Linked DNA regions of Candidatus Pseudothioglobus singularis PS1. Each later gene encodes a partner of the first gene's protein in a complex. Links are inferred from orthologs where the notes say so. Each region holds a gene or a part of one and is shown in the gene's direction. Other genes may lie near its edges. The genes, in order: accD, accB, W908_RS00850 and accC.

Region 1 (2,860 bases):
CATTCATACTCAAAATAAAAAATCACTTAAATAGAGTGAGAGTCTCTCTATGTTAAAATTTCGTAATAAATAATAATAATAACAATATGTCAAGAATCTCTAATATCTTTAAAAAACTTGATGATCAAGATCAGACCGCCTTCATTCCATTTATTACTGCTGGTGATGGTGGGTTAGATGGCTGTGAGGCTCTTGTCTTCACTTTGGCTGATAGTGGCGCCGACATTATCGAATTGGGAATGCCGTTCTCTGATCCAATGGCAGATGGGCCTGTCATTGCAAAGTCACATGAAAGAGCAGTTGCAGACGGTATCAACTTAGATTCTGTTTTTGCAATAGTGGAGAGGTTTAGAGAGCACAATCAGACGACAGGTATCGTTTTGATGGGCTATACCAACCCTATTGAAGTCTATGGCTACAAAGAGTTTGCTATTAGAGCAGACGAGGCTGGAGTTGATGGCATTTTGGTTGTTGATATGCCGCCTGAAGAAGCTGCAGATCTTAAACAGGAGCTGGATAAATATAAGATTGATTTAATTTTTCTGGTTGCCCCTACAACGACAGATGAGCGCTTAGAGCAAATTTCGAAAATAGCCAGTGGATATATTTATTATGTTTCCCTCAAGGGGGTAACTGGCGCTGCAAATCTTGATATTGACTCGGTCAATTATCACCTTGAACGAATGAGGAATTATATTCAACTTCCAGTGGGTGTTGGTTTTGGTATAAAAGATGCTGACACTGCAAAACAGGTTGGTGAAAATGCTGATGCAGTGATAGTTGGAAGTGCCCTTGTCTCTATTGTCGAAGAGCTCGCATCTGATAAGGATAAAATGGTTACCAAAGTTGGAAATTTAGCAAAAGAAATCTCGAGTGCAATTACTTAACTAAGGCATAGTATGAGTTGGTTAGAAAAAATAATGCCATCGATTGGCAAGAATGCTAAAAAAAATATTCCAGAAGGACTCTGGAGCAAATGTCCTGAGTGCAATAGGGTTCTTTATCAAGAGGAACTTGAACGCCTTCTATATGTCTGTCCAAAGTGTAATCACCATTTAAGAATTTCTGCCAGAAGGCGCATTCAAGATTTTCTTGATATGGAGAATCAAGTTGAGATAGCTCCAAATATTCAATCAGTCGACCCTCTTAAGTTCAAAGATCAAAAGAAATATAAAGATCGTTATCAAGATGCACAAAAAAAGACTAAAGAAAAAGATGCACTCATTGCAAAATCTGGTTTTTTAAAGGGCATGCCAATTGTCACAGTTGCATTTGATTTTAGCTTTATGGGCGGGTCAATGGGCTCCGTAGTGGGTGAAAAGTTTGTTCGAGCGGCTCATCTAGCTATCAAGAATAATCAGCCTTTAGTTTGTTTTTCGGCAAGTGGTGGTGCTAGAATGCAAGAAGGACTTTTCTCATTAATGCAGATGTCTAAAACATCTCTTGCGGTGAAGTTACTATCTGATAATAAAATACCATTCATTTCAGTTTTAACTGATCCAACGATGGGAGGTGTTTCTGCTAGTCTTGCGATGCTCGGTGACATACAAATTGCAGAGCCAAACGCAAGAATTGGTTTTGCAGGAGCGAGAGTGGTTGAGCAGACGGTTCGTGAGGAGTTACCAGAGGGTTTTCAAAGAAGTGAATTTTTGCTTGAGAAGGGTGCTATTGATATGATTGTTCCTCGATCAGAGCTTAGAAATAAAATTTTTCAAATACTCTCTGCGCTTCATCCAGCATCAGCTAGTTAATTTTTTTTAACTATTGTGTATTAAATTTTGAAGATATATTTAGCAAATCCGAGGGGTTTTTGTGCAGGAGTTGATCGCGCTATCGAGATTGTTGAGCGTGCCATTGAAAAACATGGACCTCCAATCTACGTTCGTCACGAAGTAGTCCATAATAAATATGTTGTAAAGAACCTTAAAAATAAAGGGGCTATATTTGTTGATGAAATTTCTGAGGTTCCAAGTGGGAGTGTGGTCATTTATAGTGCACATGGCGTATCGCAAGCTGTTAGAAAAGAGACTAATGGTATCTCCGCTATCATCTATGATGCTACTTGTCCACTCGTTACAAAAGTACATAAAGAGGTAACACGTCGCCAAAAATATAATCATCAGGTTATTCTTATTGGACATGCTGGGCATCCCGAAGTAGAAGGAACTCTTGGGCAGGCAACTGAAAATAATAATATCACCTTGGTTGAATCAATAAGTGACGTTGAGAAAATAGATCTGCAAAAAGACAGAGATATTTCTTTCACAACTCAAACTACCCTATCAGTCGATGATACAAATGAGATTGTAGATGCCTTGAAAGTAAAATTTCCTAATATTCAGTCCCCTAAAAAGAGTGATATTTGCTACGCAACTCAAAACCGTCAAGACTCAGTTAAAGAGGTCATTAAGCATTCTCAAATCCTTATTGTAATTGGGTCAAAAAATTCTTCAAATTCAAATCGCCTTAAAGAAATTGCTGATAATAAAGGTAAACCATCTTATTTAATTGATAGTCCTGAGGATATTGATATTGAATGGCTTGATGGTATTAGTTCTATTGGCATAACTGCAGGAGCATCAGCGCCTGAGATATTGGTTCAGGAGGTTGTTTCATTTCTAGTGTCTAATGGTGGATCTGAAGTTATCGAGCTCGGTGGTACAGAAGAGTCTGTGAGTTTTCCAATTCCAGCTCTACTCAAAGTATAAATTATTTATTAATCAATTTGGAGTTCTAAGTTAATGAAAAAATATGATATTTATGGCATTGGCGCAGCTATTGTTGATACAGAAGTTATTGTGAGTGACTCATTTCTAAGTGATAACGAAATTGGTAAAGGCCTAATGACACTTGTTGATGA
Region 2 (2,714 bases), 1.5 Mb from region 1 along the record:
GGCGGTGCAAGTCTTTTTGCCATGGGTCTTGGCATGGGTGTGCCACTAATAATAATTTGCGGCTGGGGCGTCAATACACTTCCAAAAGCAGGGGCATGGATGGAAAACGTCAAACGAGTCTTTGGGTTTGCAATGATAGCTGTTGCCCTTTACCTTTTAGATCGAATCTTATATCCTTTTTTATCACTTATTCTTTGGGCATTATTATTTTCAGTGGCACCAGTTATGCTTGGTGTTTTCAAAAATTTAAATAAATCAATTTCTCCTCTAAACATCCTATTCAAGCTACTTTCTCTGGCCGTTCTAGCTTATGGATTTATGTTATGGTTTCTTGTTGCAAAGGGAAATGGAGATGTTCAGCAACCACTAGATTCAATCATATATGGTGATAAGATTGATATATCAAATAGCATCAAATTTCAAATAATTAATGATGAAGAGCGTCTCGATAATTTAATTTTAAGCACTAATGAAAACAACAAAATGCTTGTTATTAAATTCTATGCCGAATGGTGTATAGCTTGCAACAAGATGGAAAGGGTAGTTTTTACAGACACTCTTGTCAGTCAATCACTTAGAGGCTCTCAAGCCTATACAGTTGATGTCACTGATAATAACACCTTTAGTCAGTCAATATTATCAAGGTTCTCTCTCTTTGGACCACCCGCAATCTTATTTTTCAAGAATGGAAAAGAATTGAGGGATCAGAGAATTATTGGTGAAGTGAATGCAGCAGAGCTTACAAAACACATAAATAACATAAATTCGTTGTAAGCCCATTTTCCTCTAAATGCCTCTAAATGTGGCTATTTTTTCCTATATAGCTGGTAAAATACTGAAACGTAATACTTAATAAAGAATCACATCTTTAGGCTTATATTTAATATTTCTAAGCCAAAACATGTACTTATAACATTTATAGCTTGCAAGCTAGTTTGATATATTTAAGTTTTAAATAACAGTTAATAAAATAAAAAGGAGTGTCAATGGATATTCGAAAAGTTAAAAAATTAATGGAGCTTCTGGAAGAATCTGGAATGTCAGAGATTGAAATTAAGGAGGGTGAAGAGTCCGTAAAAATCTCAAGATATGGCAACTCCCCAGCTCCTGCCCAGCATCCAATCCAATCTTTTGTTCAGCAGCAAGCTCCAGTTAGCTCCGCTCCCACCTCTCAAACAGCAAGCCCAAATGAACAGCCTCAAGAAACTGGCCAATCTGTAACGTCTCCAATGGTTGGAACATTCTATTCTGCCCCATCTCCAACGGCAAAACCATTTGTGTCAATTGGACAAAAAATCAATCAGGGAGATACAGTTGGAATTATTGAGGCAATGAAAATAATGAATCAAATAGAGTCTGACCAATCTGGGACAGTGATTGAGATTCTTGTTAAAGATGGTGAAGCAGTTGAATTTGGACAATCACTAATAGTTGTAGAATGAGCTCAATTAAAAAAGTTTTAATCGCAAATCGTGGCGAAATTGCTCTGCGTATTCTTAGGGCTTGTAAGGAGCTTGGCATTCAAACAGTTGCTGTTTATTCAACTGCAGATAAAGACTTAAAGCATGTTAGGCTAGCTGATGAAGCTGTATGTATTGGTCCCCACCCATCAATCAAAAGCTACTTAAACATTCCAGCAATTATTAGTGCTGCTGAGCTGACCCACTCTGATGCAATTCATCCTGGCTATGGCTTTCTTTCAGAGAATGCTGATTTTGCAGATCAAGTTGAACAAAGTGGCTTTATATTTATTGGTCCTAGAGCTGAAAACATAAGGGTTATGGGTGACAAAGTTGCTGCTATTGAAGCAATGAAAAGTTCAGGTGTTCCTTGTGTGCCAGGTTCTGATGGTGCACTTGATGACAATGAAAAAAGAAGCGTTAAAATTGCAAAAGAAATTGGTCTACCAATAATTATTAAAGCTTCGGGCGGTGGTGGTGGTCGAGGCATGAGAGTCGTTGAAGAAGAAAAAGATTTGGCTGACTCAATTCAACTTACAAAGTCTGAAGCATTAAGCTTTTTTGGAAATGGTGAAGTCTATATGGAAAAATTTCTGACAACACCTCGCCATGTTGAGATACAAGTCCTTGCTGACCAGTATGGCAACGCTATTCATCTTGGTGAGAGAGATTGCTCTATGCAAAGGAGGCATCAGAAAGTAGTTGAAGAAGCTCCAGCTCCTGGAATCTCTTCAGAACTTAGAAATAAGATTGGCAATATTTGTGCTGAAGCATGTAAAAAAATTAATTACCGTGGTGCGGGTACCTTTGAGTTTCTTTTTGATAATGATGAGTTTTACTTTATTGAAATGAACACTAGGGTTCAAGTTGAACACCCCGTAACAGAAATGATTACGGGCGTTGATATTGTTCGAGAACAAATTTTAATCGCTGGTGGGGACAAATTGTCTTATGAGCAGAGTGATATAAAAATCCGTGGCCATGCAATTGAATGCAGAATTAATGCAGAAGACCCCGAGAGCTTTATGCCTTCTCCTGGAAAAATTACCCAGTATCATGCTGCAGGTGGTCTCGGGGTTAGGATAGACTCTCATATCTACAACGGATATAATGTGCCGCCCCACTATGATTCAATGATTGGGAAGGTGATTACATATGGCGATAATAGAATTAATGCGATTATAAAAATGCAAAATGCGCTTGATGAGATGGTGATAGATGGCATCAAAACCAATATTCCTCTTCAAAGAAAAA
Region 3 (3,028 bases), 1.4 Mb from region 1 along the record:
CCAACTGCGCCTCTCTGCATCCCCATAAAGTAGGTTCTATAGTTTCCGATCAGAAAAAAAGCCAAAAGAATGCAAATGACAAAGTTTTTTAAACTAATTTTTATAGGAATTTTCATCCATACAAGCAGAGGAAAGGTCGATAAGGCTGATAGAAAAAAACGATACACAACGACTTCATCTTCGCTGATATAAAAAGATAAGTATTTTACAGAGACGCCTGATAAGGCCCATACCAATGGAACAAGAAGCATCACTAGTGTCATTGTTTTTTCAGATTGGAACATCTACATCCTTTTATATTCAATACAGTGCGACAAAAACACCAACAAGAATCATAGTCACGCCAGTCACTTGATTTATCTTCCTGATGCTATCGGGATTTTCAATATAACGTCTAAGTCTAACACCTAAAATATTTGCCAAACTTAAAACAAAAAAAACAGTCAATCCAATTGATACTATCACCTGAACTTCTGTATTTAAAGTCAGATTATTTAAGTCTATAAAGATTGGAAGGAAGGACAGGTAGAAGATAATTGTTTTTGGGTTGGTTACTCCAACAACAAACCCAGCTATTAAAAGCTTTATGACTGAGCTCTTTTTACTTGAAGGTTCAAAACTAATCCCTTTTGAACGGAATTGTTGATAGCCAATAAAGATTAAATATGATGCTCCAAGAATTTTCACATAGAGCATACTCTCATTAATCACCTCAGCTAAGGCATTGAGAGCTAGCATTGCAAGAGCTACATAAATAATATCACCAACTGTGTGGCCTATGGAAACCCAAATTGCAGGGATTGGGCCAAATCGAGTAGAAATCGCCAACACTGCAAATAAACCAGGGCCGGGTGAAATTGCATAAACGAAAGTAGCAATCATCAGAGAAAGTAGGGTAAGCAAATCCATTGCAAGATTATAAACATTGCATCTGCTATAATTATCATTAAATTTCCTTTCACAATAAGTGCATTAAATGAACTTAAACTATTTAGACTTTGAACAGCCAATCGCAGAGCTGGAAGACAAAATTGATGCCCTTGAAAGCATTAAGGATGATGTCGATATTTCCAAAGAGATGGATTCACTTAAATCAAAAAGTGAACTCTTAACAAAGAAAATTTTTTCGTCACTTACTGATTGGCAAATCTCTCAATTAGCTAGGCACCCTCAAAGACTTTATACCTTGGACTACATTGATAATATTTTTGATGAGTTTACAGAGCTATGTGGAGATCGAGCCTATGCAAATGACCATTCTTTGATAGGCGGTATTGCAAAAATAGATGACCTAACATTTATGTTTCTTGGTCAACAAAAAGGCCGATCTACAAAAGAAAAAATTTACCATAATTTTGGAATGACTAGGCCTGAGGGCTACCGAAAGGCACTTAGACTTATGAAGATGGCTGAGAAATTTGGCTTGCCTGTCATTACTTTTATAGATACTCCAGGCGCTTATCCTGGTATTGGCGCAGAGGAGCGCGGACAGAGTGAAGCAATCGCAAAAAACTTATTCGAAATGTCAACTTTAAAAACGCCAATTCTATCGGTTGTGATTGGTGAAGGTGGCTCGGGCGGTGCGCTTGCTATTGGACTTTGTGACACGATGATGATGTTTGAGTATAGCATTTACTCAGTCATCTCTCCTGAAGGCTGCGCATCTATACTATATAAAGATGCATCTAAAGCTCCCATTGCTGCAGAGTCTCTTAAGCTTACTAGTAAGCATTTGAAAAAAAATAAGTTAATTGAAAAGGTGATCCCTGAACCATTGGGCGGAATTCATAGAGACCCTGAAAAAGCCTCTAAATTTCTAAAAAAAGCACTCATCAAAGAGCTTAAAAATCTAGCTGATTTACCTATTGAAAAACTTTTAGAAGATAGGCACGAAAAATTACTTAGCTTTGGAAGATTTAGCGAATAAAGATCCTTTCCTTATAGACAAAAATATTGTCATTGCCTTAAGTGGAGGGATCGACTCAGTGGTCCTGCTCCATTTCTTAAACTCTCATTACCCTGGCAATATAAGAGCAGTCCATATCAATCATAACCTTTCGAAGCACAGCAAAGACTGGTCTTTATTCTGTAAAGAACAATGCCACAAACAAGGGGTTGAGTTTAAAAGCATAGACATTAATATTAAAACTTCGTCTAACATCGAAGAAAATGCTCGTAAAAAACGCTATAATTCACTAAAATCAGAATTATCTAAAAATGAAGTTCTGTGTACTGCGCATCATCAGGAGGATCAATCTGAGACTTTTTTACTTCAACTATTTAGAGGAAGTGGGGTAGCGGGCTTGGCATCCATGCCAAAAATAAAGAGCTTTGCTGACGCATTCTTATACCGTCCCTTCTTAAACATTTCTAAGCAATTAATTGTTGACTATGCAACAAAATATAATCTCGACTGGGTAGAAGATGATAGCAATATTAATTTAAATTTCAAAAGAAATCTCCTAAGATTAGAGTTTATTCCAAAACTTGATTCCAGTTTTAAAGGAGTAATAAAAAATATTTCTAGAAGCGCTTATCACCAGTCTGAGGCATTAAAACTAATAAACGATCTTGCTGAAATTGATATCGAAAAGTTCAATCTTGTCATTAATCATAAAATTCAAGTGCTGCCTTTAACTGAGCTCCCAGAAAGAAGAGTTGCTAATATATTAAGATATTACATTGCACAAAGGGGCTTCTTGATGCCATCCAATAAAGTGCTAACTGAACTCATTTCTGTTTTAAGGGCGAAGGATGATGCCAAAGTGATTTTAAAATGGCATCTTTATGAAGTCAGAAGATATGACAATGAGTTATATTTTTTTGATGGTGAGCCTGATAGATCCAATGAAGATTGCCCTCTCTTTAATAAACTAAAGGATCAAGCTAATTTTACAATTCGATTTCGTCAGGACGGTCAAAGAGTCAGACTCAAGGATAAAAAGCACTCAAGCTCTCTAAAAAAAGTACTTCAGAGTGCAAACATTCCGCCTTGGGAAAGAGACAAATTGAGGATGTATTACATCAA
Region 4 (3,074 bases), 1.5 Mb from region 1 along the record:
ACCTTTAGTCAGTCAATATTATCAAGGTTCTCTCTCTTTGGACCACCCGCAATCTTATTTTTCAAGAATGGAAAAGAATTGAGGGATCAGAGAATTATTGGTGAAGTGAATGCAGCAGAGCTTACAAAACACATAAATAACATAAATTCGTTGTAAGCCCATTTTCCTCTAAATGCCTCTAAATGTGGCTATTTTTTCCTATATAGCTGGTAAAATACTGAAACGTAATACTTAATAAAGAATCACATCTTTAGGCTTATATTTAATATTTCTAAGCCAAAACATGTACTTATAACATTTATAGCTTGCAAGCTAGTTTGATATATTTAAGTTTTAAATAACAGTTAATAAAATAAAAAGGAGTGTCAATGGATATTCGAAAAGTTAAAAAATTAATGGAGCTTCTGGAAGAATCTGGAATGTCAGAGATTGAAATTAAGGAGGGTGAAGAGTCCGTAAAAATCTCAAGATATGGCAACTCCCCAGCTCCTGCCCAGCATCCAATCCAATCTTTTGTTCAGCAGCAAGCTCCAGTTAGCTCCGCTCCCACCTCTCAAACAGCAAGCCCAAATGAACAGCCTCAAGAAACTGGCCAATCTGTAACGTCTCCAATGGTTGGAACATTCTATTCTGCCCCATCTCCAACGGCAAAACCATTTGTGTCAATTGGACAAAAAATCAATCAGGGAGATACAGTTGGAATTATTGAGGCAATGAAAATAATGAATCAAATAGAGTCTGACCAATCTGGGACAGTGATTGAGATTCTTGTTAAAGATGGTGAAGCAGTTGAATTTGGACAATCACTAATAGTTGTAGAATGAGCTCAATTAAAAAAGTTTTAATCGCAAATCGTGGCGAAATTGCTCTGCGTATTCTTAGGGCTTGTAAGGAGCTTGGCATTCAAACAGTTGCTGTTTATTCAACTGCAGATAAAGACTTAAAGCATGTTAGGCTAGCTGATGAAGCTGTATGTATTGGTCCCCACCCATCAATCAAAAGCTACTTAAACATTCCAGCAATTATTAGTGCTGCTGAGCTGACCCACTCTGATGCAATTCATCCTGGCTATGGCTTTCTTTCAGAGAATGCTGATTTTGCAGATCAAGTTGAACAAAGTGGCTTTATATTTATTGGTCCTAGAGCTGAAAACATAAGGGTTATGGGTGACAAAGTTGCTGCTATTGAAGCAATGAAAAGTTCAGGTGTTCCTTGTGTGCCAGGTTCTGATGGTGCACTTGATGACAATGAAAAAAGAAGCGTTAAAATTGCAAAAGAAATTGGTCTACCAATAATTATTAAAGCTTCGGGCGGTGGTGGTGGTCGAGGCATGAGAGTCGTTGAAGAAGAAAAAGATTTGGCTGACTCAATTCAACTTACAAAGTCTGAAGCATTAAGCTTTTTTGGAAATGGTGAAGTCTATATGGAAAAATTTCTGACAACACCTCGCCATGTTGAGATACAAGTCCTTGCTGACCAGTATGGCAACGCTATTCATCTTGGTGAGAGAGATTGCTCTATGCAAAGGAGGCATCAGAAAGTAGTTGAAGAAGCTCCAGCTCCTGGAATCTCTTCAGAACTTAGAAATAAGATTGGCAATATTTGTGCTGAAGCATGTAAAAAAATTAATTACCGTGGTGCGGGTACCTTTGAGTTTCTTTTTGATAATGATGAGTTTTACTTTATTGAAATGAACACTAGGGTTCAAGTTGAACACCCCGTAACAGAAATGATTACGGGCGTTGATATTGTTCGAGAACAAATTTTAATCGCTGGTGGGGACAAATTGTCTTATGAGCAGAGTGATATAAAAATCCGTGGCCATGCAATTGAATGCAGAATTAATGCAGAAGACCCCGAGAGCTTTATGCCTTCTCCTGGAAAAATTACCCAGTATCATGCTGCAGGTGGTCTCGGGGTTAGGATAGACTCTCATATCTACAACGGATATAATGTGCCGCCCCACTATGATTCAATGATTGGGAAGGTGATTACATATGGCGATAATAGAATTAATGCGATTATAAAAATGCAAAATGCGCTTGATGAGATGGTGATAGATGGCATCAAAACCAATATTCCTCTTCAAAGAAAAATTATGGTTGACAAGGTTTTTCAAAAAGGTGGGATGAATATACACTATCTTGAAAAGATGCTTGGAGATGAAAAATGAAAATCAAAGTTGGAATAATTGGGGGCTCAGGTTACACTGGCATTGAGCTTTTACGAATCATACATCAACATCCCAACGCAGAGGTTCATGCAATTACCTCAAGAGCGCTTGAGGGCAGAAAGATCTCTGAAGTTTTTCCTAATATGCATGGAATATCTGAGCTAACTTATCTTCTTCCTGATGATAATAGGCTATTTGAATGCGACATTGTATTTTTTGCTACACCACATGGCGTTGCAATGAACAATGCAGCACTTTTTTTGGAAAAAAATATTAAAGTTGTTGACCTGGGAGCAGACTTCAGGATCACCAATGCAACTACCTGGTCTGACTGGTACAAGATGGAACATACCCAAGAATCTCTTCTTAAAGAAGCCGTTTATGGTCAACCAGAAATGAAAAGAGATGCCATTAAAGATGCTCGGCTAGTTGCAAATCCAGGCTGCTATCCAACAGCAGTTCTTTTAGCATTAAAACCACTCCTTCAAAATAACCTAATAGATACGTCAAATATAATTGCGGACTGCAAGTCAGGTACAAGTGGTGCTGGCCGGATTGCAAACCAAGCTACTCTTTTTTGTGAAATTACTGAAAGCTTTAAGCCTTATGGGGTTAGTGGACATAGGCATTTTCCTGAAATCAAACAAGAAATAGAGTCAATGACTGAATCACCAGTTGGCCTGACATTTACCCCTCATTTGCTTCCAATGAGTCGTGGGATTGAAGCTACAATTTATGTTGACTTAATAGACTCAGATATCGATATATTGGCATGCTTCGAAAATGCCTATGAAAACGAAGAATTTGTTAAAATACTGCCTGAAGGTGTCTACCCTGAAACCCGTTCAGTTAAATCTTCTAACTATTGCCAGATCTCAGTTCAGTATGTTGAACATAGCAA

Evidence for each region.
Region 2: the proteins of accD (region 1) and accB are in contact, whole or in part, in a solved structure (PDB 8UXZ), measured with the Escherichia coli proteins. The link is inferred for Candidatus Pseudothioglobus singularis PS1 from one-to-one orthologs.
Region 3: the proteins of accD (region 1) and W908_RS00850 are in contact, whole or in part, in a solved structure (PDB 8UXZ), measured with the Escherichia coli proteins. The link is inferred for Candidatus Pseudothioglobus singularis PS1 from one-to-one orthologs.
Region 4: the proteins of accD (region 1) and accC are in contact, whole or in part, in a solved structure (PDB 8UXZ), measured with the Escherichia coli proteins. The link is inferred for Candidatus Pseudothioglobus singularis PS1 from one-to-one orthologs.

Annotation. Positions count from the first base shown.
Region 1 is NZ_CP006911.1:1,545,132-1,547,991, reverse strand. Bases 44-2,825 are described here. They hold accD (acetyl-CoA carboxylase, carboxyltransferase subunit beta), read left to right. Parts: upstream 44-899; coding sequence 900-1,751; downstream 1,752-2,825. Other genes in these bases: W908_RS07795 (adenosine kinase), read left to right, coding at 2,742-2,825; ispH (4-hydroxy-3-methylbut-2-enyl diphosphate reductase), read left to right, coding at 1,779-2,708; trpA (tryptophan synthase subunit alpha), read left to right, coding at 87-887. Also shown: hemE (uroporphyrinogen decarboxylase), read left to right, coding at 1-18; more of W908_RS07795, read left to right, coding at 2,826-2,860.
Region 2 is NZ_CP006911.1:39,373-42,086, reverse strand. It holds accB (acetyl-CoA carboxylase biotin carboxyl carrier protein), read left to right. Parts: upstream 1-986; coding sequence 987-1,442; downstream 1,443-2,714. Other genes in the region: accC (acetyl-CoA carboxylase biotin carboxylase subunit), read left to right, coding at 1,439-2,714; dsbD (protein-disulfide reductase DsbD), read left to right, coding at 1-774. UniProt on the Escherichia coli protein: This protein is a component of the acetyl coenzyme A carboxylase complex; first, biotin carboxylase catalyzes the carboxylation of the carrier protein and then the transcarboxylase transfers the carboxyl group to form malonyl-CoA.
Region 3 is NZ_CP006911.1:173,299-176,326, reverse strand. The notes cover bases 2-2,951. They hold W908_RS00850 (acetyl-CoA carboxylase carboxyltransferase subunit alpha), read left to right. Parts: upstream 2-976; coding sequence 977-1,927; downstream 1,928-2,951. Other genes in these bases: tilS (tRNA lysidine(34) synthetase TilS), read left to right, coding at 1,908-2,951; W908_RS00855 (LysE family translocator), read right to left, coding at 301-909; W908_RS00860 (DMT family transporter), read right to left, coding at 2-284. In the rest of the region: more of W908_RS00860, read right to left, coding at 1-1; more of tilS, read left to right, coding at 2,952-3,028. UniProt on the Escherichia coli protein: Component of the acetyl coenzyme A carboxylase (ACC) complex. First, biotin carboxylase catalyzes the carboxylation of biotin on its carrier protein (BCCP) and then the CO(2) group is transferred by the carboxyltransferase to acetyl-CoA to form malonyl-CoA.
Region 4 is NZ_CP006911.1:38,395-41,468, reverse strand. Bases 1-2,996 are described here. They hold accC (acetyl-CoA carboxylase biotin carboxylase subunit), read left to right. Parts: upstream 1-820; coding sequence 821-2,173; downstream 2,174-2,996. Other genes in these bases: argC (N-acetyl-gamma-glutamyl-phosphate reductase), read left to right, coding at 2,170-2,996; accB (acetyl-CoA carboxylase biotin carboxyl carrier protein), read left to right, coding at 369-824; dsbD (protein-disulfide reductase DsbD), read left to right, coding at 1-156. In the rest of the region: more of argC, read left to right, coding at 2,997-3,074. UniProt on the Escherichia coli protein: This protein is a component of the acetyl coenzyme A carboxylase complex; first, biotin carboxylase catalyzes the carboxylation of the carrier protein and then the transcarboxylase transfers the carboxyl group to form malonyl-CoA.